DNA from 2 places in the Bacillus sp. J14TS2 genome. Region 2 is predicted to be linked to the other one. Evidence: riboswitches for the same ligand, from Rfam matches in the RefSeq annotation. Region 2 holds a riboswitch; the other holds the start of a gene.
What was found. Region 2 has a riboswitch for thiamine pyrophosphate ahead of tenA (thiaminase II). Riboswitches for the same ligand answer to the same signal wherever they lie in the genome.
Positions count from the first base shown of each region.

Region 1: another riboswitch for thiamine pyrophosphate. It lies ahead of KI375_RS20355 (ABC transporter substrate-binding protein); the one in region 2 lies ahead of tenA (thiaminase II).

Region 1 is NZ_BORE01000015.1:46,164-55,483, reverse strand. It holds gene KI375_RS20385 (zinc-dependent alcohol dehydrogenase) at 1-1,100, opposite strand, end outside; gene KI375_RS20380 (hypothetical protein) at 1,375-1,623, shown strand; gene KI375_RS27510 (hypothetical protein) at 1,620-1,760, shown strand; gene KI375_RS27505 (hypothetical protein) at 1,787-1,999, shown strand; gene KI375_RS20370 (hypothetical protein) at 2,618-3,061, shown strand; gene KI375_RS20365 (class I SAM-dependent methyltransferase) at 3,109-3,726, shown strand; gene KI375_RS20360 (hypothetical protein) at 3,852-4,082, shown strand; TPP riboswitch at 4,144-4,253, shown strand; gene KI375_RS20355 (ABC transporter substrate-binding protein) at 4,628-5,611, shown strand; gene KI375_RS20350 (thiamine-binding protein) at 5,626-5,916, shown strand; gene KI375_RS20345 (ABC transporter permease) at 5,916-6,677, shown strand; gene KI375_RS20340 (ABC transporter ATP-binding protein) at 6,677-7,408, shown strand; gene KI375_RS20335 (TatD family hydrolase) at 7,887-8,666, shown strand; gene KI375_RS20330 (hypothetical protein) at 8,726-8,938, shown strand; gene KI375_RS20325 (YitT family protein) at 9,265-9,320, shown strand, end outside.
Region 2 is NZ_BORE01000007.1:212,991-236,927, forward strand. It holds gene KI375_RS12750 (metal ABC transporter permease) at 1-89, opposite strand, end outside; gene KI375_RS12755 (metal ABC transporter ATP-binding protein) at 89-832, opposite strand; gene pflB (formate C-acetyltransferase) at 1,357-3,582, shown strand; gene pflA (pyruvate formate-lyase-activating protein) at 3,953-4,714, shown strand; partial or broken gene KI375_RS12770 (amidase family protein) at 4,779-5,565, opposite strand; gene KI375_RS12775 (sugar kinase) at 5,666-6,682, opposite strand; gene KI375_RS12780 (class D sortase) at 6,953-7,549, shown strand; gene mgtE (magnesium transporter) at 7,671-9,029, opposite strand; gene KI375_RS27395 (TM2 domain-containing protein) at 9,309-9,812, shown strand; TPP riboswitch at 9,947-10,050, shown strand; gene tenA (thiaminase II) at 10,160-10,846, shown strand; gene KI375_RS12800 (YxeA family protein) at 10,959-11,339, shown strand; gene KI375_RS12805 (ABC transporter permease) at 11,424-12,260, opposite strand; gene KI375_RS12810 (ABC transporter ATP-binding protein) at 12,265-13,185, opposite strand; gene KI375_RS12815 (heavy metal translocating P-type ATPase) at 13,490-15,382, shown strand; gene KI375_RS12820 (hypothetical protein) at 15,467-16,570, opposite strand; gene KI375_RS12825 (sugar phosphate isomerase/epimerase family protein) at 16,744-17,571, shown strand; gene KI375_RS12830 (AI-2E family transporter) at 17,829-18,851, shown strand; gene map (type I methionyl aminopeptidase) at 19,009-19,752, opposite strand; gene KI375_RS12840 (BCCT family transporter) at 19,903-21,459, opposite strand; gene rsgA (ribosome small subunit-dependent GTPase A) at 22,502-23,569, shown strand; gene KI375_RS12850 (aminoglycoside phosphotransferase family protein) at 23,566-23,937, shown strand, end outside.

The DNA.
Region 1 (9,320 bases), on a different contig from region 2:
TCACGATTATTAAAAAGTTGATAACCATGACTTGCATCTTCAAGGGCCAGTTTATGTGTAATAATTTCTTTTGGGTCAAATTCATTATTCATTATTTTTTCAAATAATTGGGGCATAAAATGTCTGGCTGGCGCCTGTCCCATTTTTAGATTAATATTTCTCACCCAAAATGCACCTAATGGAAACAGATTATAGTTGCCCCCATAAACACCTGTTAGTTGGACTGTTCCATATTTCCGAACAGCTTTTGTAGCAATTTGAATTGGGCCAAGGGTTCCACCTTGCAACTTTAATTTTTGTTCAAGAAATTCCAAGGGTGATTTTTTTCCGTCCATCCCTACACAATCAATGACTACATCTGCTCCGCCATGAGTGATTTCTTTCAAATGCTCACCCATATCTGGATGATCTGTAAATTCAAAAACTTCAACATTGTTCATCCTCTTTGCATGCATCATCCGATAATCTAGATAATCAACAGCTATCACTCGCTCGGCACCTTTCAGCCATGCAAATTTTTGCGTCATTAACCCAATCGGCCCACAACCAAGTACGATCACAGTGTCCCCTGGTTTTACTCCTGCATTGACTACACTCCAGTACGCAGTTGGGAGAACGTCGGATAAAAAAAGCAATGATTCATCTTCTAATTCACATGATTCGGAAACCACAAAGGGAGTAAAGTTTCCAAAAGGGACTTTTAAATATTCTGCCTGACCACCTGGGTGGTTTCCGAACTTTTCAGAATAACCAAAGTATCCTCCTGAATCGTAATGGGGATTTGCGTTATCACATTGGCTTTCCATCTCATGCTCGCAATAAATGCATTGACCGCACGCAACGGTAAAAGGAATAACTACACGATCCCCCTTTTTTACCTTCGTGACTTCAGGTCCTGTTTCTTCAACAATCCCCATCGGTTCATGGCCAATAATGTATCCAGGAGGTAACGGAAAATTTCCTTGATATAAATGTAAATCAGACCCACATATAGCAGTAGAAGTAATCTTGACAATCACATCATCTTTTTTCTCTAATTTTGCGTCCTCTACTTCGTTCACCTGTATATGCTTTGGTCCTTGATAAGTCACGGCTTTCATAATGACAGATCCTCCTATTTTAGCGTTCTCTGTTTCTTATGTTCAGCTAAGAAAGGAAATAATATACTTCGTTACTCCGAATACCTTGCTTGAGTTATGATTTGCTGAGATGGCAAAAAACTAAGCCTCGAAGTTTTTTGATAAAAATACCTTCCTGTCACTAATAAATTAGTAAGCCATTTATGGAATTGGGTGTAAGGTAAACTTGAATGATTTGAGCTATCATAAGAATATGCTATGCTATTAATAGATGTAAAACAAGGAGTGATAAACAATGAAATGGGAAGAAGTTCGTAAATTATACCCAGATCAATATGTGAAACTTACTATCCTTGATTATTACTTAGAAGAGAATAAGAAAATTGTCACGGATGTTGCATTGTTGAATGTGATTGAAGATTCTAAATTGGCTACAAAAGAGTTACTTAAATCTAAAGACAACACCATTGTTTATCATACTGGTTCTGAAAGAATTGTGATTGAAATGAGAACCCCAATAGGCTTAAGAGGTATGAGATTATGAAGTTAAAGAAAGTTAATCGTTTACTTGAAGCTGAAATGGAGATTTCGTATAAAGGAAAAATGAAAATAATAGATAAGCTTGTTATCGATACGGGGGCAGCACATACTCTTATTTCATCCGACAGTGTAGGGACATAGGAATCTTCTTTGAAAATGGCGATCCATTGGTTAGTGCGTACGGAATTGGCGGCGAGGAATATTCTTTCCGAAAACCAGTTGATTATATTAAGCTCGGCACACATGAAATAGCCGCAATGAAACTGGATTTTGGGAGTTTAGATGATTGGGGTATAAACGGGCTCATAGGGCTTGATATCTTAATGAATGGAAAATTCATTATTGATTTAGAAAAATTAGAGTTAGTTCAAAATTGTTGATCAAAATATAGCATAGTAATGTTGGTATAGCGAATCTCGTGAATAGGGATACGCTTTTTTTGTGCTTTAGGAGATTTTTGGATACTATACTGTGAAAATAATACAGGAATAAAAGCGTTAGAAGCACCATCAAAAATGTTCTCACTTATAAAATTAGATGAAACCTTACTGAATGGGTTCTCGTATTCATTATAAAGGAACGAATATGTAAACCTTTGTTGGTGCGAAGAAAAGAATGGGAATTGGCAGGATACCGAGAAGGGTTTGCTAAGTCAAGAGGTCCATATGGGCAGTTAGAGGATGCTCCTTTAGAAATGTAAAAAGCTTCTAAATTATATGGGACAGAAATGAAACGTAGGGTGGATAGATATCTAATGGTCGATTTCTTATATCATTATTATGACGAATCAACTGGCCCTTTCCGCAATTTATCCCGCATTAACGGGCAGTAATCCCCCCACCTCAAGGCATTAGAGAATACGGAGTAGCATAGGTGGGGGATAACTGCCCGTAAAAGCCCGATTGGTTCAACTAACAATCAGTGGGGGGTGAAAGAAAACCCCCACTGATTGAAGGTTCACTTTATCAGATCTCGAATTGGCAGAGGCTGAACAAGTTTTGAATGATATTAGAGAGAGTAAACGGGGATTTGCTAGCAAACGTTCTTTTGATTATCTTAAAATTCGCCATAGGCTAGAATTAAAAGCAAGAGACTTATTTATTTCTAAGGGTGGGAAGCCGCTTCGAACTCATCCACATTATATGACCTTGGGGGAGTGTCCGTGGTTGTTAGACTGGTATCCAACAGGCCAGGAGCTATTAATTCCAATAGCAGAGTTTGATTCGTCAGTGATTAGCTTTACCTACGGCGATTTATTTCCGACTATGAGGTACCAGGATGGAAAAGCCTATCGTGGGCAAGTTTATACGCTTGAAGAAATTTATGAAGTCATCCATCAATATGGATTGCCGCAAGAATGGAATCCTGAAGGGAATAAAGGACCAGAGCGGTATATTGAAGTGCAAATTTGGGATGACCAACCGATAAGAAAATATAAATGATTGTGATAATTACAGTGCATTATGGCTAATGATTGGAGGTCTTTTTAATGAAAATGGATGAAAAATTATTTCACTATTATCTTGAACTTAAAAGTCCCGAAGCTGGTGAATGGAACAGCTCTCCTCAATGTCTCCATACAGAAGTGATCACAAGGGATTTTATTAGAAAGTTATTCAAAGTTACAGAAAGAATGCGAGTTTGTAATGTCGGAATTGGTACCGGTGATTGGGACGATTTTCTCGGATATTGGCTAAAAGGTAAAGGCCAGTTGACGAGCATTGATCTAGACGAAGAAATATGTGAAATATTTCAATATAGGCAGGAAAGAGAAAGGCACCCCAATCCATCTCAGGTTATATGCAAAAGCATTTTTGATCCAAATTTACCTAAGGAAAGATATGATATTGTCACAATGATTGGTTCGGCTATAAATGAAATAGGGGATTTCCAAAAAAGCCTTGATGCTTGTTTTGATTTACTAAAAAGCGGAGGTTATCTTATGTTTATGGCGCATTTAAGATATTCGCCGAGTGAAATGATTGAGGGATATCTTAGAAACAAGGGGTATCTTTTAGAGAAACAGAAAATATATAAAGAATTTCCTGAGTACCCTTTTTATATTTGCAAAATTAAGAAATTTATATTTGAGAATTCAAAGAAATAATAATAACCCACAAGTGATATTTTTAAAAATTCTCTGGTAATCTTTGGATTTAATAGTAAAATGAACAATGGTCTCATAAACATTAATAACTAACATTGTGAAGCAACGAAAGAGGTGAGAAGCTTATGCAAAAAAATATGACATTAAAAGATTGGGTTATTACATTGATCTTGCTTGCACTTCCAATCGTGAATATTGTCATGTTAATTATATGGGCAGTAGATAGAGATGAGCCCCGCAATTTATTTGCTAAAGCTTATTTAATTGTAATGGCGGGAACCGTTGCAGTTGTGTTTATATTTTATATCATCATCCTTATTATTATTTTTGCTTTTTCGGCCGCCTTCGCTTATTAATAAGTCGTCGATCTGGCTTTCGTTCAGCAATCTGCTATAATAAAATATGAAAATAATAATATATGGAATGTGGGGGGACCGGTTATGCCGGTTGAGAGTGCATCCTTGAGATGCTGACCCTTAGAACCTGCCCTGGTTAAGACCAGCGAAGGGAACATGAATTCATTCAATTGATGAATGTTCTTTCAAGATGCCCAGGTTCAAACGAACTTGGGCATCTTTTTCATTGCTTATAAAATCTTAGCTTGTGGAAAAGGGCATACTTGTTTATGCTTCAGCGCTTAGCCCCGAGTGGCCTCGCAGGATGCGAGTCCATCGGTGTTGCGACGTACAGGATGTACTAGTGCAGACGAAGCGATAGGACGGCGCGTTTGAGTCTGCCGCCAGGACGGCACGCCGATGTTCCATTAAATAACTCTGGACCTCTGAAGGGAAAAGCCCCCTTTTAGGTTCATGAACATTTGCTTGTCGGGACTGATCAAGGCGTTTGCGCTTTTCTTATGTTTATGGGTTCATTTTCCGGAAAAACATGGAGGGAGAAAGAGATGAAAAAGTGGTTCGGTATTAGTTTAGTAGGTCTTCTTCTGCTTGCAGGATGTAGTGGGACAACAGAAGAGAAAAGTGAGGCAGGCTTGAAGAAAGTATCGATTGTTCTTGATTGGACACCGAATACCAATCATACAGGTTTATATATTGCGCGTGATCAAGGCTATTTTGAGGATGAGGGATTGGATGTCGAGATTATGCTTCCAGGTGAGGCGGGAGCTGATCAGTTAGTTGCATCTGGTAAATCTGAATTTGGAATCGGCGCGCAAGAAAGCTTAACAGAAGCAAGAGCTCAAGATATTCCAATTGTATCAATAGGGGCAGTCATTCAACATAATACGTCAGGCCTCGCTTCACCAGTCGAGAAGAAAATTGAAAAGCCGCGTGATTTTGAGGGAAAAACATACGGCGGATGGGGCGCCCCAGTCGAACAAGCTGTTTTGACTTCCTTGATGGAAGCAGATGAAGGGGATTTTGCTAAAGTTGATGTGATTAATATGGGCGATACCGACTTTTTTACAGCGGTACAAAGAGATATAGATTTTGCGTGGATCTATTATGCCTGGACTGGTGTAGAAGCTGAGCTGCGCGGGGATGATATAAATATGATTTATCTCACCGATTATTCGGACAAGCTTGATTATTATACGCCGGTCATTTCAACAAGTGAAAAAATGATTGAGGAAGATCCTGATACAGTAAAAGCCTTTATGAAGGCAGTATCCAAGGGCTATCAATTGGCAATCGATGATCCAGAAGCAGCGGCAGAGGTTCTAATCGAGGCGGAACCAGACTTGGATGAAGAACTTGTGCGAAAAAGTCAAGAATGGTTGGCCGACCGTTATCAAGATGATGCCGCGCGCTGGGGAGAGCAAAAACAAGAAGTATGGCAAAACTATATGGATTGGATGCTAGAGAATGAAGTTTTAGAAAAAGAAATTGATGTAGAAAAAGCATTTACAAATGAATTTTTACCTGAATAGGAGGAGGAAGAAAGATGGCAAACGCATTAGTAAGTATTCAAATTATCCCGAAATTAGAGAATGGGGGAGACACCTATCCACTCGTGGATGAAGCAATCAAGGTGATTGCAGAATCGGGGGTCTCATACGAAGTGCATCCATTAGAAACTACGATGGAAGGTGATCTATCACAGATCATGCAGACCATTGAAAAAATGAATCAAAGAATGGTGGAGTTAGGGAGCATTAGTATCATCTCACAAGTAAAAATCGTCTATAAACCAACAGGGATTACGATGGAGACACTTACGGAGAAGTATAGATAATGGGAGTAATTTGGCGGAAGGGGTGGAGACCGATGGTGCTTCTCCTCTTCCTATTGATTATCTGGGAGGGCACGGTTCGACTTTTTAAAACTCCTAGTTGGTTATTACCTGCCCCCAGTGCCATTTTACAGGAGGCCTTAACAGGTTATGAAGGTTTTCTTCTCCATTTGCAATCGACTGTTGGTTTAGCAGTGACAGGATTTTTACTTGGATGTTCGATTGGCATTCTTGTCGCGGTGGCTCTTCATTTGCTGCCAGGAACCCAAGAGGCGGTTTACCCGCTATTAATCCTTTCACAAAACATCCCTATTATTGTGTTAGCTCCATTGTTGGTCATTTGGTTTGGATTTGGCTGGCTTCCCAAGTTAATAGTTATCACGCTTGTCTGCTTTTTCCCTGTTACCATCGCTGCTATGGGTGGTTTTCGTAACACCTCTAAGGAAATCAAACAATATATGCTAATGGCAGGGGCGACGCGCTTACAAATTTTTACGAAGTTAGAATGGCCTTATTCTCTCCCAGCATTATTCTCGGGCCTAAAAATATCGGCTACATATAGTGTGATGGGCGCGGTGATTTCTGAATGGCTTGGTGCCAAAAAGGGAATTGGTGTTTATATGACATTGGCTTCTTCCTCGTTCAGAACAGATCGAGTGTTTGTGGCCATATTCCTGATCATGATTTTGAGTATGCTATTCTTTCTGGTGATCCAGCTTGCTGAAAAATGGCTGGTTCGTTGGACACGGGAGGAGATGAAATAATGGGCACGCTCATGGTTAAGGGCATATCCAAAAGCTTTCAAGGACGGAAAGTATTGGAGAACATTCAGTTTCAAGTAGAAGAGGGAGAGTTTGTCACAATCCTTGGCCCCTCTGGTAGTGGCAAAAGTACTTTGTTTCAGCTGATTGGCGGACTTTTGTTACCAGAAGAAGGCTCGATCATTTTAGATGGGCATGATATGACTGGGAAGCGGGGGGCGATTAGTTATGTGCCCCAACATTCCGCATTACTTCCATGGAGAACCGTTTTACAAAATGTTTTACTTGGCCAAGAGTTACAAGGAAAGAAAGACGAGAAAAGAGCAAGAGAGATGATTAAGAAGGCTGGTTTGGCTGATTATGAAGAGTCGCTTCCCGGTGCTTTGTCAGGAGGGATGAAGCAAAGAGTAGCTTTCATACGCTCTCTATTAAGTCCGCAATCATTGATCTGTCTAGATGAACCCTTTTCCGCTTTAGATGACTTTACTCGTGAAGAAATGCATGAGTGGTTATTATCGATCTGGTCTTCTTATCGAAGGACCATTCTTTTTGTTACACATAACATTGATGAGGCGCTGTTTTTGTCAGATCGCATTCTTGTACTGTCCACGAACCCAGCACATGTGATCCATGAATTTTCAGTTCCTTTCCCAAGACCGCGTCAGCATGAACTATTATTAAGAGGGGAATTTTTAGAAAAGAAGCGTGAACTGACGAGTATTCTAAGAAACTAAAGGCTTAATAGAACTGAAGGTACTGCACAAAGGCAAAAAGCAATCATTCAGAGGGCAAAATTGCCTTCTACGCACCGTTTTTTGGGAAAACTTGCTGTTTATGTGCACGTAGAGGGTTCTACGCACCATTTTTTGAGGGAATTTGCCGTTTATATGCACGTAGAGGGTTCTACGCACCATTTTTTGAGAAGAAACGCCGTTTATATGCACGTAGAAGGTTCTACGCACCATTTTTTGAGGAAAATTGCTGCTTATATGCACGTAGAAGGTTCTACGCACCGTTTTTTGAGGTGAATTGCTGTTTATATGCACGTAGAAGGTTCTATGCACCGTTTCTCGAGGGAAACCGCTGTTTATATGCACGTAGAAGGAATATATGCATCGTTTCAAGAGGAATCTCGCTGTTTTTGTGTAACATAGAAGAAGTATACGCACATTTATCAATGAACAAAAGATGTGAGGTGCAGAGGAGGATAAAATGGAGAGACCAGTGATTGATGCTCATATTCATTTGGATCATTATGAAGAGAATGAAGTCGAGAAGATCATCCAAGATTTGCCGGTTGAAAGTTATCCAGCGCTGATTGCTGTTTCATATCATTTACAATCCTGTAAGCAGAATCTTGCTTTAGCTAAAAGAGATCCTCAGGTGAGGCCTGCTTTTGGTTTCCATCCTGAACAGCCATTGCCAGCCACTCAAGAACTGCAGGCATTAATTCAATGGATGGAAGAGCATGTAGCAGACATGGTCGCGGTTGGAGAAATTGGTCTTCCTTATTACACACGTAAGGAAACACCTGAGTTAAAAATTGAGGGATATCTTGAATTAGTAGAGCAATTTCTAGCGTTTGCGAAGAAATGGGAGAAACCTGTTGTTCTTCATGCTGTTTATGAAGATGCAGACCTTGTCTGCGATCTTTTAGAAAAACATCATATAGACAACGCGCATTTTCACTGGTTCAAGGGGGCCGATGCAACTATTGAACGGATGAGGAGGCAGGGTTACTTTATTTCCGTCACGCCTGATGTCGTGTATGAGCCTGAAATTCAAGCGCTAGTGAACAAATATCCATTAGAGAAGATGATGGTCGAAACAGATGGACCTTGGCCTTTCGAAGGTCCGTTCAAGGGCAAGCTAACTCATCCACGCATGATTCATGAGTCTATTAAGGTGATTGCGGACATAAAAAATGAAGAGCTCGAGCATGTTTATCAACAGCTCTATCAAAACACAATAAAATTTTACAGATTAGTTTAAAATGTTTCAACGAACCTCCCATAAGGAAAAGGTAAACTAAACCAAGGGAGGGAAAGAAGATGAAACATCGACCAACTCAAGATAAAATTAATCGGGAAAAGGCGTTGGAAGAACGGAATGAGCGAGATAAGGCATTCTACCAGGACCCAGAAAAACAAGCACAACGTGATCAATTGGTGATGCCAATTGATGATATCTCCGATGACTTGGTTGAAAAACGAGAAAAAAACGAACGAGATAAAAAAGGAACATATGGACAAGATGATGAGTAATTTTTTTGCATAGCCCTCAAAAGAAGCTATCCAATCTGATGATTGGTGGCTTTTTTCTATGCGAATCCTTTTACATAGATGGGGGATACTCTTTTTAACTATGGAAATCTCATAGCTTTAATGCTTTAAAACAGACGCTTGCGAATCCTTTATAAAATGTTTATGGTTATAAAGGTTTATCCCGTATTAAGGGCAGGATACTACGGGTGCTAAGATTTCGGTAAATCTTGCTAACCGTCAGTGGAGCATGAAATCAGGCTCGCTTTATTTCCCATGAATTAAAACCGACATCGGAGTTTATACAAAGAAGGATAGGTGCATGAAAAATGAGTAATTCAACATCAACATTTTCACGAGTTTGGGAATATTTGATGGTTATTTT
Region 2 (23,937 bases):
ATCACTCCACTTATAATCCCTACCATAATTGAAGTTAATAATGCCTTTTGCAAAAAACCATATTCAAACACGGCGTGTATAAATTCCATCAGACTGTCACCCCTTCCGCAGATAAGAAAGGCAGCTGTGATTGATATGCCTTCATCATTATTTCTGGACGTAACACTTCTTCTACAGGCCCATCTTTAATCAATTCCTTGTTTAATAAGATGACATCATCGAAATAAGTGGAAGCTTTATTTAAATCATGATGGACGACAAGCACGGTTTTCCCCTCATTCTTTAAATCCTTTAATATATTCACGATTGTTTCTTCGCTTGTTGCATCAATTCCAACAAATGGCTCATCTAAACAAAACAAGTCGGCTTTCTGAGCAAGTGCTCTTGCCATGAAAACACGTTGCTGCTGTCCCCCCGAAAGTTCTCCAATTTGGCGGTTACTGTATTTTTCCATTCCCACTTTTTCAAGACATTCATACGCCCAATCTTTGTGTTTTCTCCTCGGACGACGAATAACTCCTAGTTCTGGATAAGTGCCGAGAAGGACCGTATCAATCACATTAATAGGAAATGTCCAATCAATATCTGAGCGTTGCGGAACATACGTTATTCTTTTCCGAACGGCTTTTATCGGTTGGCCAAATACTTCGACCTCTCCATAATCTTTAGAAATTAATTCAAGCATAGATTTAAGGAGCGTTGATTTCCCTGCTCCATTAGGCCCGATAATTCCAACTAATTTTCCCTTCTCAACAGTGAAGCTGATATCATGTAAAGCTTCCGTCCCGTGATAAGAAACGAATAACTTTTTTACTTTTAAGGCAGACGTCATGTCTATGCACTCCCTCTATAAGTTAGCCTATCTTCATACTTCTGTTTTCGTATGATTCATCTAACATTTTTCTGAAATGATTTTAAAATGTATTTATATATGATTGTCACTCAGCTTTAACCCAAGTTGTTATTCATCTATATGGATTTCCTTACTGCTGTTTCCATCACGCTCACCTCTTGATCATTCCTATATATATTTTATTGGGTGAATCCTCATTTGTTAGTTATATGACAATAAGTTTCCCTAGTCCAAATTTTAATTATACTATACGCTCTCTCCCCTTATTTGTAAACCCCATTTCATAATTTTTTATTAAATCATTTAAAATTAAATGCTTTTAAGACTACGGTATGCACCAAAAAGTTCTTAGACATCAAAAAAAAATTTCATAAGGAATGTAATAAATGCTCCCCCTTTTTTCGTCAAGATATGGTATACTATAAATGAATCAATTGTTCAATGTTTCACAAACATTTCTTCCCTTTTTTGCTCACTATTTCACAAATTGAGGAGGTTTCATAATGGAACAATGGGAAAATTTTATAGAAGGATCTTGGCAATCAGAAGTAGATGTTCGAAATTTTATCATGCTTAATTATAATTTATATGAGGGCAATGGCGATTTTCTAGAGGGGCCGACAATGGAAACTGAAACTCTATGGGATCAGGTTATGGACCTAACCAAACAAGAAAGAGACAATGGCGGCGTTCTAGATATGGATACCCAGATTGTCTCAACTATCACCTCTCATGGAGCTGGTTATTTAAACAAAGACTTAGAAAAAGTAGTAGGCGTTCAAACGGATCAGCCTTTTAAACGTTCTCTCCAGCCTTATGGCGGTATTCGTATGGCGGAAGCGGCTGCTGAAGCATATGGCTACAAGGTGGCGGACGAAGTCCATGATACTTTTACAACGTATAGAAAGACTCATAATCAAGGTGTCTTTGACGTTTATACTCCTGAAATGAGAATGGCTAGAAAAGCGGGCATTATCACAGGGCTTCCAGATGCATATGGACGTGGGAGAATTATAGGTGATTATCGCCGGGTTGCCCTTTACGGTGTCGATTTCCTCATCCAGGAGAAACAAAAGGATTTAATGCTTAATGATGGCACAATGACAGAAGAAATCATTCGAGAGCGGGAGGAAACGGCCGAACAAATTAGGGCTTTGCAAGAATTAAAAGAGCTTGCTCAAAGCTATGGTTTTGATATTTCCAAACCAGCTCAGGATGCACGTGAGGCTTTCCAATGGTTATATTTCGCCTATTTAGCTGCGATTAAGGAACAAAATGGTGCTGCCATGAGTTTAGGGCGTGTCTCTACGTTTCTTGATATTTATCTTGAAAGAGATTTGCAGAACGGAACGTTGAATGAAAGAGAAGCTCAGGAACTTGTTGATCATTTTGTAATGAAACTACGACTTGTAAAATTTGCAAGAACTCCTGATTATAATGAGTTATTTAGTGGGGATCCAACATGGGTAACAGAATCAATTGGCGGAATCAACCTTGATGGCGTACCACTAGTCACGAAAAATTCATTTCGCTTCTTGCATACTTTAGAGAATCTTGGCCCAGCTCCTGAACCTAATTTAACGGTTTTATGGTCACCAAAACTTCCGGAGGCATTTAAAGATTACTGTGCCCAAATGTCCATTCAAACAAGTTCAATTCAATATGAAAACGACGATATAATGAGGGAACATTACGGGGACGATTACGGGATTGCTTGTTGTGTCTCAGCGATGCGAATTGGAAAACAAATGCAATTCTTCGGGGCACGTGCAAACTTGGCTAAAGCATTGCTCTACGCTATCAACGGCGGAAGGGATGAATTGAAAAATCTTCAGGTTGGCCCTGAATTCGCTCCGATTACAACAGAATACCTAGAATTTGACGAAGTCATGGAGAAGTTTGATCAAATGATGGATTGGCTCGCAAAGCTGTATATGAATGCATTGAATGTGATTCATTACATGCATGATAAATACAGCTATGAACGGATTGAAATGGCCTTGCATGATCGACATATCATAAGAACAATGGCCGGAGGGATTGCTGGATTATCGGTTGTAGCTGACTCTTTAAGTGCCATCAAATTTGCCAAGGTAAAAACGATTCGTGACGAAAATGGTCTTGTCGTTGATTTTGATATTGAAGGTGACTTCCCTAAATATGGAAATAATGATGATCGTGTCGACGAAATCGCCGTTGAAGTTGTTAAAACATTTATGAACAAATTCCAGAAGCACCAAGCTTACCGGGGGGCGACTCCAACTTTATCTGTACTAACGATTACATCTAATGTTGTATACGGCAAGAAAACTGGAAATACGCCAGATGGCAGACGTAAAGGAGAGCCATTTGCACCAGGTGCAAATCCGTTACATGGAAGAGACCAGAAAGGTGCTCTAGCTTCTCTTAGCTCTGTTGCTAAAATACCTTATGATTATGCCCTTGACGGTATTTCCAATACTTTCTCCATCGTGCCAAAAGCTCTGGGAAAAGAAGAAAAAATAAGAAATACAAACCTTGCTGCTATTCTGGATGGGTACATGGTGAAGAAAGGTCATCACTTAAATATTAATGTCTTCAACAGAGATACATTACTAGACGCAATGGAGCATCCTGAAGAATATCCGCAATTAACGATTCGGGTATCTGGATATGCGGTGAACTTCATAAAATTAACACGGGAACAACAAATCGACGTCATTAACCGCACCTTCCATGAAACGATGTAAGAACAAAAGCGCATGCGCCCGTTTAGCGACGTACAAACTTTCATAGTAAGGATGAACAGCTAAAAACGCGCCGTCCTGGCGCAACGCTGTTCTGACATACATCCTGTATGCCTGAGATAAAGGATACACGGCGAAACATGAGCCGATGTTGACTTATCGTAGGAAGAAGCTGAAAGTTTGCTAGTCGCTGGGCGCTGGAGCTGGATGACAAAACTCAAGATTACAACTTATCCACAAGCCAAGAATTTTAAAGTTCCCAAAGCAGAACAAAAGTGGGGGGCATTAGATTAGGAAGACAATGTCTATCACGCCTATGCATCCAAGACGTGTCAGATCTATTTTCGATTTTACTGAAGAGGGGGTTAGAAGGATGAAAGTGCAAACAAGGATTCACTCTGTAGAGTCTTGCGGGACAGTCGATGGCCCTGGTTTACGATATGTCATTTTTACACAAGGCTGTTTATTACGATGCTTATACTGTCATAACCCAGACACTTGGGCTTTTGGCAGAGGAGAAGGGAAAGAAATCTCCATAGACGAGTTAATGAAGGACATACGTAGCTATCTTCCCTTTCTACAAGCATCAAATGGAGGGGTGACAGTAAGTGGGGGTGAGCCGCTGTTGCACACAGAGTTCATCACAGAGTTATTTACTGAATGTAAAAAACTTGGGATCCATACATGTATCGATAGTTCAGGAGGGTGTTTCACGAGAAAAGAAAGATTTATGCGCTCACTAGATGCGCTAATGGAAGTAACAGATCTTGTATTATTAGATTTAAAGCAAATCGATCCACAAAAGCATAAAGCATTAACCAGTGTATCCAATCAACATATTCTTGATTTTGCCCACTATTTGGAAGAAAAACAAAAACCTATTTGGGTTCGCCACGTTCTTGTACCCGGCTGGACAGATAATGAAGATGATTTGCGACGGTTGTCCACTTTCATTCATAGCTTAAACAATGTTGAAAAAATTGAAATCCTCCCTTACCATCAATTAGGCGTTTATAAATATGAGGCTATGGGAATCGAATATAAACTAAAGGGTGTAGAAACACCATCGGATGAAAAAGTAAATTGGGCCTATAACATACTACGCAATGAAGATCAGGTTGAACAAACTAAGTGATCCTAAATCAGTGGGGATTTCTTATGCCCCACTGATAATTCTAGGTTTTTACACAAAGGAAAATTCATTTTTTATAAAACTTGGGAGCTTTCCGCAGCTTACTTGCCAGTTCAAATGCAAATGCAAGTTTTATTAAGGTTTCTTCACTAAAAGCAGTGCCGGCAAAAGTTATACCAAAAGGTCTTCCACTTTTCATATAACCAGCTGGTACGGCTATGGATGGATATCCAGCTTTTGCACTTATTGTTGACCCAATATATGACGGGAATAGAATGGCATCAAGTCCATACTTTTTCAGCGCATAATCAATTCCTTGTTCTTGAGAAAAATATAAATCCTCTACTTTTGCGTTTAAATATTCGGGATTTCTTAGTGTATTAGGAAAACCCTCTCTACGTTCCAACTTATCCTGCCCATATTTCGCTAGACATTCCATTTGCTAATTCTGTCATATTTGTCTTACCTAATATAACCGCACCGGCTTCACGGAGCTTTTTCACTAGAAATGCATCCTGGCTAGCTAAATGGTTCTCTAGAGCAATTGCTCCTGCACTTGTATGCATTGAATCATTTGTTTCTATATTATCTTTTAGTACAACCGGTATACCGTGTAGAGGTCCCCTACCCCCTTTTATTTTTCTTTCATTATCGAGCGCTTCTGCCATAAATATCGCTTCTGGATTTATTTCAAGCATGGAATTAATGTTAGGCCCAGCCTGATCATATTTTGCAATTCTATCTAAATAATACATTACTAATTCTTTTGAAGTAATTTCCCCGCGATCCATAGCTACTTGAATCTCATTTATGGACAGCTCTTCTCTAAAAAAGCGTTTAAAACTTATCCCCATCTATTAAACCAATCCTTATGTTTATTGTAGTACTTTGCTATATTCAATCATTGTGTTAAGAAGTGTCTAAAACAGTCTAATAAACTTTTGTGTATCCCTTTTATCTTTCCACATCACCCACTCCATGATCCATTGCTTGCATAATCTCTCGTTCCGTAGATAAAGGGGTATCCCCCACAATAGTGTGGGCTAACTTAGCAGCGGTAACAGCATAGTCAACGATCCACTGATGGGACTCATTTTGGAGCATACCGTGGATCACTCCGCTTGTAAAAGCATCCCCTGCCCCAATTCGATCTAATACTGAGAATTGGAGGAATTTTGAATAGGTAAACTGTTCATTCTTGTATAGAAAGCCTTTCAAAGTATGAAGCTGATGATCATGAATATGCCGATGGGTTCCAGCAATCATTGAGATATCATACTTCTGCGCCACTTTTGGGATCAACTCCTCTAATTGAGTTTGACGGTCCTGCTGATTGGTCTCCATACCAAGTGTCAGCATGGCATCTTTTTCATTCATCATCACCATATCTGCTAGTTCCAACATTTCCTCATAATGAGGCTTTGCCATTTCATACCCATTATCGCCCCATAGTGACGGACGATAATTACAGTCAAATACAACCGTTCCCCCCGCTGCTTTTACCTCTCTAGCTAACCTCTTCATCTGGGTGCGCACTTCATCGTTCATAGCTAAAGTAATACCACAAAAATGAACAAGATCAATTGAGCCAGCTATTTCCTTAAATGAATAAAGGGGTTCTGAGGCTGTGTTAAAACTGCTTTCCTGACGATTTGAATAGGTCACACGACTCGAACGACTTCCAAAACCATCTTCTAAAAAATACATGCCGATATAAGGACCATGTTGCTGGACAAAATCAGTCTCAATACCTAATTTTCTAATATAACTAAATGCGGCATCTCCTAATGCATTTTCTGGTAAGGTAGAAATAAGATATCCTTTATGACCCATACGTGCCAGTGCTGCTGCAATATTTACACCTGTACCTGAAAAGGAGTACTGTAAGGTGTTCGCTTGGGTTAATAGTTCGTAGTTCGGTACTTGCAATCGCATCATGACTTCTCCAAAAGCTGCTATTCTCTTACTCATTATCTCTCAAACCCTTCTATTTCAAATCATCTTTAGATCTTCTTCCCAGCAAACTCTCCATAGTTTTTTGGCAAGAGAAACAGACCTTCCTGATCTAACTGGAAACGATTACGGAAATGAACACTTTCGAGTCCTTTCTCTCTCTAGTGTACCACTTCTTTTCTTGATTCACATTGAAACGATAAACATGTATAATATACATAACTACCTATCGTTCTGGCAAGTCGTACTTACTTTTTTACCATTTCAAATGTAAAGGAAGATTGTTAGATGAAAAAAATCCTTCCTCTCTTGCTTATTGTAGGAGGCAGCGTTTTAATTCTCTTTAGCGTTTGGCAAATATGGCAAGCAGATCGATTACAAGCCAATGCGATTCAAGAAGCAAAAGAGAGAATTACCTCATCCAGTCAAAAGCAGCCAGCTTCACAAGCAGATAAAATAGAGACTGTTGACTTCCAAGCAGACCAAGGAGATGTCATTGGCATTCTAAAAATCCCTTCTCTAGACAAGGAACTACCCATTATAGCGGGAGTTGATGAGGAAGACCTTGAACGCGGGGTTGGCCATTATCCAGGAACATCTTACCCTGGAGAGGAAAGTCAAATTGTGTTATCCGGGCATCGCGATACCGTATTCCGTCAATTTGGCGAATTAGAAATTGGTGATCGCTTTATTGTTGAAATGCCCTATGGTTCATTTGAATATACAATTCAAGATTCAGAAATTGTTCCAGAAGATGATCTTTCTGTGATCAGACCTGATGAATACGAAGAAGAAATGCTCACAGTGACAACCTGCTACCCCTTTCATTACATTGGAAATGCTCCTGATCGGTATATCCTTTATGCCACACCATTTCAGGATTAAAAATAAGCTTCGGCAAAAGATTTGGTAATATACCATTTTGCCCTAGCTTTTTTAATTTCATTGGTTTACATCAAGGAGTACATGGGGCATGCTCACATAACTCCTTTTCGCTATTGTTTAACTAAATGAGTTTGTCCAAAAAGAAAGAAGCGATTGAAAAGTAAATGAATAACGAGAAGATGTCATTGATCGTAGTAATAAGTGGGCCAGAGGCAACCGCTGGATCGATGCCAAACTTGTATAATACCAAGGGAATGAGCGTACCAGCTAAAGTTCCAATGATTAAGGTTAGTAATAAGGAGCCTCCCACAACAATGCCAAGATACAAATTTCCTTGCCATATAAAGGCGATTAGAGCAATGGATAATCCGCAGATAATCCCTATCATCACACCAACCCAAGCCTCTCGTAATAGAAGCCTTGCTGCTTTTTTCAATCCAACCTCTTGGTCAGCTAATCCTCTTACAACAACAGCAAGTGACTGTGTGCCAGTGTTACCAGTCATACCAGCAATGAGAGGCATAAAAAAAGCCAGGGCCACAACTTGTTCTAACGTTCCTTCAAATTTCGAAATAATACTTCCCGAAACAAGCCCAATAAATAAAAGAGCAACCAACCAGGGCAAACGACGAAGCGTTGCTGTCAAGGGCTTGGTCTGAAAATCAATTTCTTTACTAGCAGTCGAAAACTTACCATAATCCTCACGTGCCTCATGAATGAGTACATTGATAATATCTTCAAACTTAATAACCCCAATAAGGCACCCTTCTTCATCCAAAACTGGTAAAGCACTCAGGTCATATCGCTGTAAATACCGAGCAAGTTCTGCTCGTTTCATTAAAGCTGATATACAAATCACTTGTCTATTCATAATGTCTTCAAGCTTTTCACCTTGTGCAGCGATAATTAAATCCCGATAAGCGATAATGCCTGTTAATTGATTATATTTATTGAGTAAATAAATATATTGTAAAGACTCAGAGTAAAAGGCTAGTTCGCGCACCTGAAGAATAGCCTCTTCTACATTTATAGAATCTTGTAAAGCAATATATTGATTACTCATTAAACGACCTGCAGATCCATCTGGAAATCCTAATTTCTTCTGGATAAAGTCAGCTTGTCCTGTCCCTAATCCTGACAAATAACGTTTTAAGCGGGCGTCTGGATATACTTTTAACAGATGAGCTAGAATATCCCCATCGAGTAGAGCTAACACCTTATTCGCCTTATTAGGACCAATCTTCCCCAATGCTTCCATTTGTTGCATTGTGCCAAGTTTTTTCATCATACTGGCGATCATTGAAACGTCCAAATTATCTAAGAATGGCGCTCTATATTTTTCTGGTAAGCTTTGAAAGATCACGCTCAAATTATAGGGATGCTTCTCCTCCAAGAGATCATTCACTTCCCAAAACTTTTCATTGTTAATACATTCCACGACTTCAAGTGCTAATTTTTCGCAGTCCCTATCACTTAACATTTGGATCCTCCTCTGATTCTCATTACCCATCTATATCCACTTTTTCATTCTCTCAAACTATTATCTATAGCTGATAAGGCATGAAAGTTAAAACAACCAGTTTGACGAGACGCTGAATTTTAAAAGGAGCCAGACAACGATAAATTTTAGTAAAGTACATTCTAGATGCCTTATTCTAATTTGGTTAAAACCGGCAATTATTCCATTTACTTTCTAATCGGTTAACAGTAAAATAGAACTAGGACTTAATATACATTTATTGGAAAGGGAGGTGTTTTTATGTCTAATTGTTATTTACATAACGAGAATCCGTCTGTCGGCGTTTGTATTGGTTGTGGAAAATTTATCTGTGAATCATGTAATACCGAGATTAAAGGCAAAAATTATTGTAAGACTTGCCTTGAGGAATTATTTGATGAGAATAAAAAAAAGGTTGAAAAGCTTGAAGATTCCAGTCGAAATCAACAGCAACCAATGGTATTTATGAATGCTGGAGGCGCAAGTTCAAGTGCCTCCAGCAGTTCATCCAGTGCTACTGGCGGACATCACGGTGTACCTGTATACACAAAAAGTAAAGTAGCTGCTGGACTTCTTGGGATTTTCCTCGGCTCTCTTGGCGCGCACAAATTTTATATAGGAAAATGGGTTCAAGGGCTGATTTACCTAGTTTTCTTTTGGACCTATATCCCCGCTGTTGTAGGGTTTATTGAGGGAATTATTTATCTTGTATCCAGCGATGAGAGCTTTGCGAGAAAACACGATAAAGGCTATCGAGTGGTCTAACGTAAGGAATAAGGCTAAGAAAAACCCTTGTTCCTCTTTTAAAAGCTATTCCTCCTAGATCATCATTAACTGACATTTGACATTCATATTTTGTGTGATAATATTAATAGAAATTTTAAAAAAATTAAATCATTTGTTTCTACTAGGGGAGCCATTATGGCTGAGATTAAAGTATTCTTTAGGACCCTTAGAACCTGAACTGGTTAATACCAGCGGAGGGAAGTGGAATTTTTTCATTCTTAGAGGATATGTGTATTAGTTATGAAAACAGAGCATTCTCTTTGGATAAGAAAGCAACCACCCTTCTCCCATCAGTCGGAAACGATGCATTAGAGGAGGATTTTTTTATGCTATTTACAGAGGAATTAAGACAAGCCACTGAACACAGTTGGGAACTTAGCTTAAAGCATCCCTTTGTCCTAGGGGTTGTCCAAGGAGATTTACCTTTAGAAAAATTTAAATATTATATTCTGCAGGACATTTACTATCTAAAACATTACGGAAAAATTCACGCGATGGCGGCTGCACAAGCAGACGACTTTAGCCATACTGCACTTTTAGCTAAAAAGGCTCAATTGACCGCTCAGGCTGAGCTTACAGTTCACGAAGAACACGCCAAAGTCCTGAATATTACGAAAGAAGAACTGGAACATTTTCGTCCAGCTCCAACTGCCTATGCCTATACATCGCATTTATACCGAGCCGCTTTTTCTGGAAGCTTTGCCCAAACGATTGCTGCAATGCTACCTTGCTATTGGCTTTATGCTGATATTGGGAAAACATATGAGCATGCAACTTCGAATGAGCCGATCTACAAAAAATGGATTGAAACTTATGCAAGCGAATGGTTCCAAAGCTCCACACAAGAGCAAATTGACTTGCTAAACCACGTTGTTGCCACTGCTAGCGTGGCAGAAAAGGAGAAAATCAAGGAACAATTTGTTATCGCTAAAGAGTATGAGCTAGCTTTTTGGGAAATGGCTTACCAGGAGGAAAAATGGCTATCTGAACAAACACCGTCAGTTCCATTTTGATCTAGGTATGAACTCTTATAATCTTACAAAAATGTAATTTATGTGTAAGCAATCTAGATCGCTCTTTTGTGACACTCCTTGCTAAACTTAGCTTAAACAAGGAGAGAAAGGAATGGAGCGAATGAAAAGCTGGCACATTGGTTTACTTAGTATACTCATAATAGTCGGAGGATTAGTGGCCGCCTCTCTCATCTTTCATAATGAGGTTACAGATCAATTTAATCCTCTTGTTCCGAAGAAAGATGTTTATGTGCAAATAACGGAAAAGGGCACCCCTCGTTCCCCAGGTGGTTATGATTATACACTTTCCGGTTTTGATGAATCGGGAAAAGAACGAACAGTCACCTTCTATGCTGGAGGAGAATTGCGGGATTCAGCCTATCTCCGAGTTGATGCGAAGGGAAAATATATTAAAACGTGGGAAGAAGTATTATGGGAGGATCTCCCAAGTAAGGTAAGGGAAAAGCTAGAAAACCAGGTATCCTCTAATTGAAGAACCTGGTTTTCTAACCCAATGGTTGATGAGACTTCCTCTCTCTCACTTCATAAAATGTTAACCTCCCCTTTTTATTCATAATTATTGCTGAAAAATATCCTTTTGACCCTTGGCACGATTCATTCTTGAAAAATCAACTTTAGAAAAAGCTAGAGTTGACAGGAATAAAAATAATAAACCAAATAATAGAATAATAATCATACTGATTTGTGGTGTAATGACGAATGTACTCACTTTAAAAGCAAGTTGTTCCTCTAGTAGCTCCTCTACAGATAAAGACATTTTTTCTAAGCTCAGTGTTCGAAAGAAAGCAGCTGCATAGGTCATAGGATTGAATAAAGCCAGAAATTGTAAACCATTTGGCAAAAGGCTTAATGGCACATAGACACCACATAAAAAAGTAATGGGAGTCGTGACTGCCATCGAAGCAATTTGGAATGTCTGGGAATTCTTTACAGCTGTCGCTAAAAATAACCCAAATGCCGAAAAAACAAGCCCGACAAAAATCATAAAAGCAATCACAAAAACTGGTGTCATCATATGGGTATATTTTAAACCAATGAAATAGCCAATAAATAAGATAATGATCCCTTGTAACGTGGCAATCGTTGTTGACGATAATATTTGTCCAGCAGCAATTTGGATTCGTTTAACCGGACTAACAAGGACTTCCTTCATATAGCCAGACACAATGTCATCGATTGTTGAAGTGGCAATATTGAGTGAGGTCTGAAACACAACAATGATCACAATACCTGATAGAACATAATTTTCTGGATTACTAATAAAGGCACTTTCAAATATGGTACTGATTAGATATAAGTAAAAAAATGGCATAATAAAGATTAAAATTAGTTGAGTTCGATTTCTCATAAATAATTTTACATTTCTCCCCCATAATGCAGCAATCACCCTCACCTAATTACCCCCTTATATTCCTTCCTGTCAATTCAAGAAACACATCGTTCAAAGTACCCTTCTTTATTTCTAACCCTTGAATGGCTGAGCGATGCTCACCAAGTATCGCAATTAAATTCGATAACTCCGTCAATTGTACAGAATAGGTATTTCCCCTTTTTGTAAATTTCATTTCATGTTCTTGAAGAAGGGTTTCTAAACCTTCTGTATCTACGCTTGTTATTTGTGCTATATCCTTTGTATACTTTTGTTTTAAAACAGCAGGAGAATCAAAAGCAATCATTTTGCCATAATCCATGACAGCAACCTGATCACAAATTTCTGCTTCATCCATATAATGTGTCGTCAAGAAGATCGTCATTTCCTTTTCCTTTTGCAGCTTGATAAGATAATCCCAAATATTAGCCCTCGTCTGTGGATCAAGACCTGTTGTCGGCTCATCTAAAAACAATACTCTCGGAAAATGCAAAAGACTTCTTGCTATTTCTACTCTTCGTTTCATTCCTCCAGATAAACGACTAACCATTTCCCTTTTCCAATCTGTCAAATCAACTAGCTCCAAAACAAATTGGATTCGCTCACCGATTATCGATTTTGGTACACCATAAAAATGTCCATGCATTTTTAAACTTTCTTCCACTGTCATTTTGTTATCTAGGGTAGAATCCTGAAAAACAACACCGATTGTCCCCCTTACTTTATCTTTATCTCTGTCAACATCTTTGCCGTCGATCAGCATCGTACCTGAAGTTTTCTCTAGGATCGTACAAAGGGTTTGAATTGTCGTACTTTTCCCCGCTCCATTTGGCCCCAGAAAGGCAAAGATACTTCCTTTTTCAACCTCAAAAGAAACATGATCAACCGCTGTAAAGTCACCATACTTTTTCACAAAGTCTTGAACAATAATGATACTTTCCAAGAGCATCGCCTCTTTCTTATAATAGACTGACTGTCGGTCTATTATAAAATTTACCATTCACTTATGGATAAAGTCAAGCGGCTTTTCAGAAAAAGACCTCATTGAAGAAGTCACTTGTTTTATTAGCATTTGCTTTTCTTTTATATAGATATGTGTTATATTAAAGCAAATATAATATTGTAATGTTTTTAAATAAAGATTGCTGTCGCTATTTAGCGGCAGCTTTCGGCGTTTTTAAGGTTAATGAATTTGAATTTCATTCTCAATTAGAAAGGAGCAAATGATTATGGGAATCACAGAACAACAATTTATGACAATTCCCCCTAACCCTAAGAACACTCATTGGAAAGAACAACTTCAAAACCATGGTGAAATGATTGCAGCGCTTGCCGCGGGTGCCTTGATTCTATTAGGCTGGGGCCTTTCAATGGTGATGTCAGGCCTTGTGATTAATAGCCTGTTTATTGCGGCTTTCGTGATTGGTGGTTTCGCAAAAGCGAAGGAAGGCATTGTAGAAACCATCAATCATAAAACATTGAACGTCGAATTGCTTATGTTTCTCGCCGCAATCGGGGCGGCGATTATTGGCTATTGGTTAGAGGGTGCTGTGTTGATCTTTATTTTCGCGCTGAGTGGGGCACTAGAAACATACACAATGAACAAAAGCAAAAATGAGCTTTCTGCCTTGATGTCGCTTCAACCCGAAACAGCACATGTTCTTCGTAATGGCAGAGAAGTAAGCATACTTGCCAAAGATTTGACAGTTGGTGATGTTATTCTTGTCAAACCAGGCGAACTCATGCCAGCTGACGGGATCGTGGTAAAAGGGAAAACCTCCATCAATGAGTCGGCTATCACAGGGGAATCGATGCCAGTGGCGAAAAGGGAAAGTGAAGAAGTCCTTGCTAGTACAGTCAATCTCGATGGAGTTATACACGTCAAGGTCAGCAAAACAAACGAAAATACACTGTTTCAAAAGATTATCAAGCTTGTTCAAAACGCTCAGGAGGAAAAACCGCCAGCACATCTTTTAATTGAAAGACTTGAAAATACCTACGTTATGGTTGTGCTGATTGGTTCTGGTTTGATGATGTTCTTACCGCATTACCTGTTTGGATGGTCTTGGAATGAGACGATCTATCGAGCGCTCGTTCTTCTTGTTGTCGCATCGCCCTGCGCGCTTGTCGCCTCGACAATGCCAGCGGTCCTTTCGGCTATATCCAACGGTTCCCGCCAAGGTGTGCTGTTTAAAGGCGGTGTACATTTAGAAGGATTAGCGAAGCTCTCAGCGATTGCCTTTGATAAAACTGGTACACTAACAGCCGGTAAACCCGAAGTTACAAATATTGTCGCTCGCGACGGATGGGACCAAGACAAAATTCTGCAGGTCGCTGTTTCCATAGAACACTACTCCAATCATCCGCTCGCTTCAGCCATTATAAGCAGGGCAAAAAGGGCGGAGATCCCGTTGCTTGAAGCTGAAGAGATTAAGGATGTTCCCGGTTGGGGCATAGAAGGAATGATAAACGGAGCCCGCTATCATATCGGAAAAGCTGATTTTGTCGGAAAGGAAGATGCTAAAGAATTTCTAACCACAACTCGTCTAGAGGCAATTGGAAAAACGATTGTGTTTGTAAAACAAGATAGGGAAATTATCGGAGCGCTTGCCTTAAGAGATATAGTACGTTCAGATGTGAAAGAAGCCATATCAGCTCTCAATGCTGCAGGCATCGATACATTTATGCTTACGGGTGATAGCGAGGAAACCGCTCGTGATATCGCACACGAAATAGGCTTAAAGCAGTATAAAGCTGAATGCCTACCTGATGAAAAACTGGAAGTGATCAAGGAACTGACAAAAAAATACCATTGGGTGGCAATGGTGGGTGATGGAACAAATGACACACCTGCTCTGGCGATGGCAAATGTCGGAATTGCCATGGGTGCAGGAACCGATGCCGCTCTCGAAACGGCAGATGTTGTAATCATGAAGAATGACTTACGCCAAATTCCCAACACAATCCGTCTATCAAAAAAGATGAACCGGATTGTCAAACAAAATATGGTGTTTTCCGTTGCTATCATCGTGATGCTCATTGCTGCGAACTTCATGCAGGATCTATCTTTGCCGCTCGGAGTAGTCGGCCATGAAGGCAGTACGATTCTGGTCATCCTGAATAGCTTAAGATTGTTGCGGGGCTGAATTCAGCCCCGTAGTTTTTTGTTGAATTATAATAGTTGTCTTCTGTGATAAATATAGGCTTTGCTACAAATTACAGCTTTCTTCTCAATAAATAAATTCAATATCTTTCGCTGTTTCTAGTTTATCAAAGTTGATAATTTCGACCGTTCTGTTTGCGAATTGTACAACCCCATCTCTTGCCCTCAGTTCTTCCTCTGTATAAACCTGGTCATCTGGATTTTCCGGAGTATACACAGAGTCTACTCGGATCTTTTTAATTGGCAGTTCTACTTTATTGATTTCCTCGATTGCTTGGAACAGATTGTCTCTATCATTTTCAACATCATACTGAAGAGAATCATGATCATCTTCTGCGCTTTCGTACGAATGTAGGGTTAATTCATAAGCATGACATTGTTGATATTCTACCATCTCATAGCATGTCAACATTGAATCATTGTTATCTTTATTGAAGCCATGGTTTTGCAGCTGAGGTAAAATCTCTTGAACTTGTTCCCTGTCATTCTCTATAAACTGATACTCGAAATGGGAAATATTATCTGCAGCGAATTTGTTTCCTAGATCTTCTGGAGATTGGTAAGACGTACCTATTTCTAGATTGGCTCCATGGACTGACACTTCATTAAATTCATATCCCTCTTTTGATACTTCAGCCTGCAACTTTTTAAGTAAAGGAATGGCATCGTATAGCATCTGTAATGTTTCTGGATCTGCCATATACTGTTTTGTTGGCAAAGCAATATAAAATTCGGGGTCATCTGCTTCCTCTCCAAAAGAAAGATTGGTAAATCCCAATTGCTGAAGGTCGTGGAACAACTCGGAATTTTGATAAGCAAGATTGAGATCAAACCTTTGCTTAATTTCCTTATAATTATCGCCCTTGATTTTGCCAAATGTATTAATCTGGATATCAAATTCTAATTGATCCTCATCCACTTGACGAACTCGCGCATCCTGAACAACCAGTCCCTTGCTACTTGGATCACGACCTTCATTGCTTAACACCTCTACCACAAATCCATGTTCCTCCTCCACATATTCGATAATTTCCTCATTTGAATACCCATATTCATCTTTTACTTTCTGAACCTCATGGGAAATCATATACCCTATTACCAAAACAGGAAGAACAAAAATTAAGAAGGCTCCCCCAAGAATAATCGCAATAACGATGATTGTTTTTTTCAATTTGCATCCCCACCAAACATAAAATATGAAATTACCTAAATCGTAACATACTTGAGGCCTCTTAAATAAAAAAAGCATACTGTCTAAGGTGAGGAATATTCATAAATTTAAAGGAATTCATGAGTTTAGAACGAATCTTTACAAAAGAGTTTCTTTTTGAAAGGGGTTTGTTTATGTCTTATTTATCTGTTAGTACTTGGAGTTTACATCGACTGCTTGGACCACTACGCTGGACCGCTTGGGACAACGCACAAAAAAAGCATATAACCAAACTAGAACAGCAAGATAATGTCATTGATCTATTGGATTTACCGACTATTTTAAAGGAGAAGGGATTTGCAGCTTTTGAGCTCTGCCATTTCCATTTTCCCTTTACAGATTCCCTTTATCTACAAAGATTAAAAAAGGCTTGTACGGATGCCAACATGCGACTTTATACGCTTTTATTAGATTATGGAGATCTATCATCTACGGATACACAACGAGTGGATGCGGATATGGAGCTTATTAAAGAATGGATTGATATAGCCGCAGAAGTAGGAGCGGAGCGTGTAAGAGTGGTAGCGGGAGATGCCCCTGCTGACGATCAAGATGCTTTGTCTCGCGTTTCTCAATATTTACATGAACTGGCTGTTTATGCGGGACAGAAAGGCGTCAAGATCATAACAGAGAATTTCCGTACTCTCTCAAGCACAAGTGAAAATTGCCTTTATATTGTCAATCAGTCTGATGAACAGATTAGATTGATTACGGATTTTGGAAATATGAGTGGAGCAGAAAAATACAATGAATTAGCGAGAATAATTCCTTATAGCGACTCCATTCACGCAAAACCCCAATATGATAAGGACGGAATACCAGATCAAGATGAATTTAGACGTTGTTTGGATCTTTTAAAACAGGCTCACTACGATGGACCTATCGTCATCATTTATGACGGACCTGGTGATATGTGGGAAGGGATTGAGCGGACAAAGAAAATCGTCGAGGACTACCTATAATAATCTTTAAAAACGAGGCCGGGGCAAAAGTGTTTTCACCAAAGAAAAACCGAACTAATAGGACCGAAATATACTTCGCTCATTGTTCGTCTTTGAAGCCTAGTATTTTAGTTATGTCCCAGCCTTGTTCTGCTCAGAAAATCTGTTTATTTTTTTAAATTTTGACAATGGTCTTACTTGTATTTTCTCCCCTTTAAGTAGATACTAAATATATTGACAAATTTTTAAAAATTAGGGTATAAGGGGAAGCATTTCATATGGAAGCGATGACGGATTTTTTTCAAAAAAAGGGCGTAAAGAGATTTATTATTTTTGCCTTAATCGTATTTATTCTTTTTAGTGTGCGAAGCATGATGAATCTGATTCTACTAACATTTATCTTTTCGTTTTTAATGAATGGCCTTGTAGAATTTACGATTGCTCGGATACGTTTAAACCGCACTCTGCTCGTATTATTGCTGTACACTATGATCGTTGGTTTGCTGACAGTTGGAATTGTAAAGTATTTGCCAATCATCTCAGTAGAAATTAGTCAGCTCATTAGACAAATCACAAATTTCTCCATCCAACCGCATGACAATATAATCGTTAATTATATTGAATCAATTATTTCAAGCGAGCAAATTACAACTTACATAGAAAATGGCTTTTCATTTTTATTAAGATCATTTTCCGATATTAGCAAAACGAGCGTCCAAGTATTAATTGCATTATTATTAAGCTTATTTTTCCTAATTGAGAAACCACGTTTAATCGAATTCACGAACAAATTTAAAAACAGTAAAATTGCTCCATTTTATAATGAAATTGAGTTCTTTGGTAAGAAGTTTTCCCAAACGTTTGGAAAAGTCATTGAAGCACAATTCATCATTGCCCTCATCAATACTTTCTTAACAGTCATTGTCTTAATGATTCTTGGGTTTCCACAGATCATAGGGCTAGCCTTTATGACTTTCTTCTTAGGCCTAATCCCTGTTGCCGGTGTGATCATCTCACTAGTTCCTTTAACAATCATTGCTTTTACAATCGGGGGATTCCTAAAAGTCGTATACTTATTTATCGCCGTTATGGTCATCCATGCTATAGAAGCTTATATATTAAATCCCAAGCTTATGTCTTCAAAAACAGATTTACCTGTTTTTTATACGTTTATCGTCCTGCTCTTCTCACAAAACTTTTTCGGGGTGTGGGGACTGATCATCGGGATTCCAGTGTTTGTTTTTCTGCTGGATGTTTTGGGTGTAACGAATAAAGTAGTGAAGGGAACGGCCAATGTGTAAAAGTCTTAGTTTAGAGAGTTTTAAATTCTCATCCGAAGCAACAATATCTAACTCCTTCATATAACTTTGGTTCCAAATTGAATTCTCCTTTATTTCCATCAGAAAAAATGTAAGTCTCTCCATTTTTTCTGATGGATCTTTGCAGTGTTTGCAATGTTCATAATGTAGTGATAATCGGCCCTTGCTTCGTAAGAATAATCGTATGTTCATATTGAGCCACAAAGCTTTCATCGGTTAGGAAGGTCCAGTCGTCATCTTCGGATTGATAAACCTCCTCTTCAAATGTAGAGATAAACGGTTCAAAGGCAATAACCATACCATCTTTTAGAATTTCATCATCCCAGTGAGAGTAGTAATTGAAAATATGATCTGGTGCTTCATGAATGGAGCGTCCAATACCGTGTCCAGTAAGATTTTTTATGACTGTTAAGCCATGCTGTTTTGCTACATTGTGTGCAGCTTTTCCGAGCGCGCTTTTTTTCGAACCTGGTTTAGCCTCCTTAAGTCCAGCGTCGAATGCCTCTTTAGCAACATCACATATTTTCTGTAAAATTACCTCTCCTTTCCCAACTACAATCGAAATTCCTGTATCTGCGAAATAACCGTTTTTCGAACCTGACACATCAATATTAACAAGGTCCCCCTCTTGAATGATTCGTTCCCCTGGAATCCCGTGGGCTACTTCTTCATTTATGCTAATACATGTATATCCGGGGAAGTCGTATTCTCCTTTTGGTGCAGATTGTGCTCCTGCTTTTTCAAACATCTCTCTCGCCATTTCATCAAGTTCTTTTGTCGTCATTCCAGGTTTTGTACAATGAACTAATTCATCGCGAATCATTCCACAAATTTTACCAATTTCTTTTAATCCATTAAAATCTTCTTCCGTCTTTGCAATCATTGTATCCCCACACTTTTTAAAGTATTTTATAATCAGTATTCCATTCAGATTCTAGTATAAACGGAATGGCTTTTCCTTATCTACAATTTCTCACTAAAAAAGCCATGTATCAGTTAAGTAAAGTAAATACATGGCTTTCATCATTTTCATTTATGTAACTTTTGAGGCTTCTTCACTATGTTTTCCCGCTTGTTTCTTTTTCTCCTTTTTAATTTCTTTTCCCAGTCCCAGTTCTTTTGCCTCCTGATTTAAAGCTTTCATGAGACTAGTCAACATTACGATCAAAATCACCGAGAACGGCAGAGCTGCAAGAATCATTGTGTTTTGCAATGCCTGTAGACCGCCTGAATAAAGTAGCGCAGCAGAGGTCATTGAAAGCAATACGCCCCAAATCACTTTTATTTTATTATCTGGATTTAATACTCCATTAGCTGTCATCATACCTAAAACAAACGTCCCAGAGTCCGCTGATGTTATAAAGAACGTGCCAACTAATATCATTGCTAGAATCGACAACGTGATACTAAATGGAAATCCTTCAAAAACGCCAAAAAGAGTCTCTTCAGGTAACAAGGAAGATAGCGACATCGTCCCAGACATTTCTGTTGTAATGGCTGCACTTCCAAAATTCGCAAACCATACAAAGCCAATAAGTGATGGAATTAATAGAACACACAAAATAAATTCACGGATGGTTCTACCCTTTGATACCCTAGCAATAAATACACCGACAAATGGTGACCATGCAATCCACCATGACCAGTAAAAAATTGTCCAATCATTAATCCAGCTACGAATTTCTCTGTCGAACGGAGCCATTCGTAGCCCCATATTAATGAAGTTTTGGAAATATTCCCCTACCGAATCGACAAAGAGATTTAAAGTGAAAACAGACGACCCTAAAATAAATACTGCCAAGAAAAGGACGGCGGCAAGGCCCATATTCACGTTACTTAATATTTTAATCCCTTTACTCAAACCAGTTAACGCAGATATCATAAATAAAATAGTCACAACAAAAATAATCAGCGCTTGAATTGTAAAGTTGCTGGGTACGTCAAATAAATAAGAAAGCCCCCCATTTATTTGCATCGCACCAAACCCAAGTGATGTCGCAACCCCTAAAACGGTTGAAACCACCGCGATGACATCAATGATTTGACCTACTAATCCATCTGCATGTTTGCCAATAATCGGTCTCAATGTTCTACTAATTAAACTTAATTCACCTTTTCTAAACGTAAAGTAAGCAAGTACTAACGCGATCACTCCATAAATTGCCCAACCATGTATACCGTAATGAAAGAAGGTAAACCTTAGAGCATCCTTCGCACCTTGATTAGTACCTAGTTCCCCAGTAGGTGAACTTATCGCATAGTGACTAAGTGGTTCATATGCTCCATAAAAGATTAAACCAATTCCCATGCCTGCACTAAAAAGCATTGATATCCAAGTCGGTCTTGAAAACTCAGGCTCGTCATCTGGTTTACCAAGCTTTATCCGACCAATTGGACTTACAAATAGATAGACACAGGCAATAACAAATACCATTATTAACACCAAATAATACCAGCCAAAGGTATCTGTAATAAAGCTTTGTGCAACACTAGTAATCCTTTCAAACGATGTAGGCATAATAACGCCTAAGAGGACTAACCCTCCCACAATCGCTAATGAAACGTAAAAAACAAGTGAAGCTTTTTTCATATTAAATTGACAACTCCCATTTTAGATTTGTTCAGAGTGGACTTTACTTCGATTAGAGAGTATATACACGTAAAACCAATAAAATAATACGAGGTTTTTTTGAAGCAATAGTAGATAACCCAATAAAAGTTTTACTGAACTTAATTCGTTACATTTGAGCAAAATTTCAACCATCTTTGTAAGCTGTGAAAAGATGATGAGGTGGTGCATAGAGGTTATTTATAAAATAAATAATGAAAAGCGATTTTGCCAGGCCTTTTTCGCACCTGTTTAGTCTAACGTAAAGATTATGATGAAGCACATATGATATTCCTGCATTATTTGTGTTATAGATGTCCTATCTCTCTTGAGGCGAATATACATTATATATCCTCAATAATCTCCGGGATTCCGCCAAATACTATATAAATACAATAAAAATGCAAGAGGTTCTCTACCTTCGACAAGCAAATGTTCTAAGACAAAGAAAGGCGTTCTTTGCTTTTCATTAGACTAGATTAAGCTAGAATTTTGCATGAGTAGGTTCAGCGATCTGCTGTTTGTCACCATCTCCAATTTGGATCACTTCCTTACTCTTTATAATTTCCGTATATTAGGATATTTATCCAGCTCATTTTCCACTGCATTCTTAATTCACTAATCTTTGCAGTTACCATCATCAGGAAATTGGTTACCCATAATACCTGGCTTTAGAAAGTACGGGGAAGTATATGCAGAGAATACTCTTTCTGTAAAAGAGGCCACCTTCAAATCGCTTGAGAGAAGTAGCTGACTGATAAAATTTGCTTATAATCAAACTTTCTATTGAGCCCTCATAAGAGGTTCAGTCAAACTATAGAAGTGAGATTGTATTCTTTTTTTGCTATGCCGTAAACAGCAATCTTTCGTGAATACGCTGTTAGCGGGATACAATGAAGGACGTATCCCTTTTTGACTATAAGCCGACTTTTGGCTTTTGAGCGCAACAGTAGCATCTTAGCAGGCTATTTGTTTGCGGTTTATATCCAAAAACAACATTAATTTTTAGGAGAGGATAAATTTAATGATTGATTTGAAACAATACGGCTATATCGAAGACGAAACACCACCACTAGGTTTAATCCCTGGAAGGGTTACCGAACTGCAGCGAGAGCAATATACCGTCATCACCGAACAAGGAGAAGTCACGGCTGTATTGAAGGGCAGTTTTTATCACACAGCAGTGACTCGGGAGGATTTTCCGTGCGTTGGCGATTTTGTATTTCTACAATACAACGAAGACGGCGCTTCTCTCATTGCTAAATTGCTGCCTCGCCGCTCGAAATTTTCCCGTGCTGACTATTCAGGACACGCAGCAGGGTATGTTAAAACCATACTGGAGCAAGTCGTAGCAACAAATTTTGATTACGTATTTATCGTATCGTCCCTAAACTGGGATTTCAATGTCAGCCGCATCATGCGCTACCTAACACAGACACGGCAGAGCAGCGGCCAGGCTGTTGTAATCTTAACAAAGGCCGACTTGGTCCCAAATTACAATGCACCGTTGGCTGAGGTTCAGAAAACTGCTCCTGATGTACCAGTACACGCAGTTTCCAGTCACACGGGAATTGGTTTAGATGAGTTAAGTGAATATCTGCAACCAGGAAAAACGGTGGTATTCCTCGGCATGTCAGGCGTAGGAAAATCCTCGCTGCTAAACGCCTTGATGAATCAGGAAGTGATGACTGTCAAGGATATTCGTGAGGCTGACAGCCGCGGGCGACACACAACAACGCATCGCCAGCTTTTCATGCTCCCTTCAGGGGCAATGGTTATTGATACGCCGGGTATGCGTGAGCTTGGACTATTCGGTGCGGACGACGGCATCAGTGCAGGATTTAACGATGTGGAGGAATTATTCACAAAGTGTCGCTTCAATGATTGCCGCCATCAGACGGAGCCGGGTTGCGCAGTCCTTGCCGCCCTTGCAGATGGATCATTGGCGTCAGATCATTGGGAGCATTACCAGGCACAGAAGCGGGAAAACAAATTTGTGGATGATAAATCAGGTTATCTCATGGATAAGCGAGCACGGAAAAAGGCAATCGCCATGCGACATAAGGGGAAAAAGGGAGGTTATAAGAAATGAACAACCATGATGAGAAGTTTGTTAATCCCGAAACACTGGAGCTTGCTTTAAGTAAAATGTTTAATAAGACGGTAATCCGCGCAGATTATCGACTCAAAGAGTTGCAAGGTGGGACACTAGGAGATGTTCGGCTTGTAACAGGCATGGTTGAAACTTCCGATGGTGAAAATCTGCCATATAAGATGGTTTGGAAAACACAGAAAAAATTTGAGCGTTATGGTGATTCGGGTTCATGGCGAAGGGAATACGATCTCTATACATCGGATTTCAAAAAGGTCTTCTCCGATTCGTTCCGTTTCCCAGAGTGTTATCACGCCGAAATAAATGGTGATGAGATTCAACTGTGGATAGAGTATATTGATGGGGAA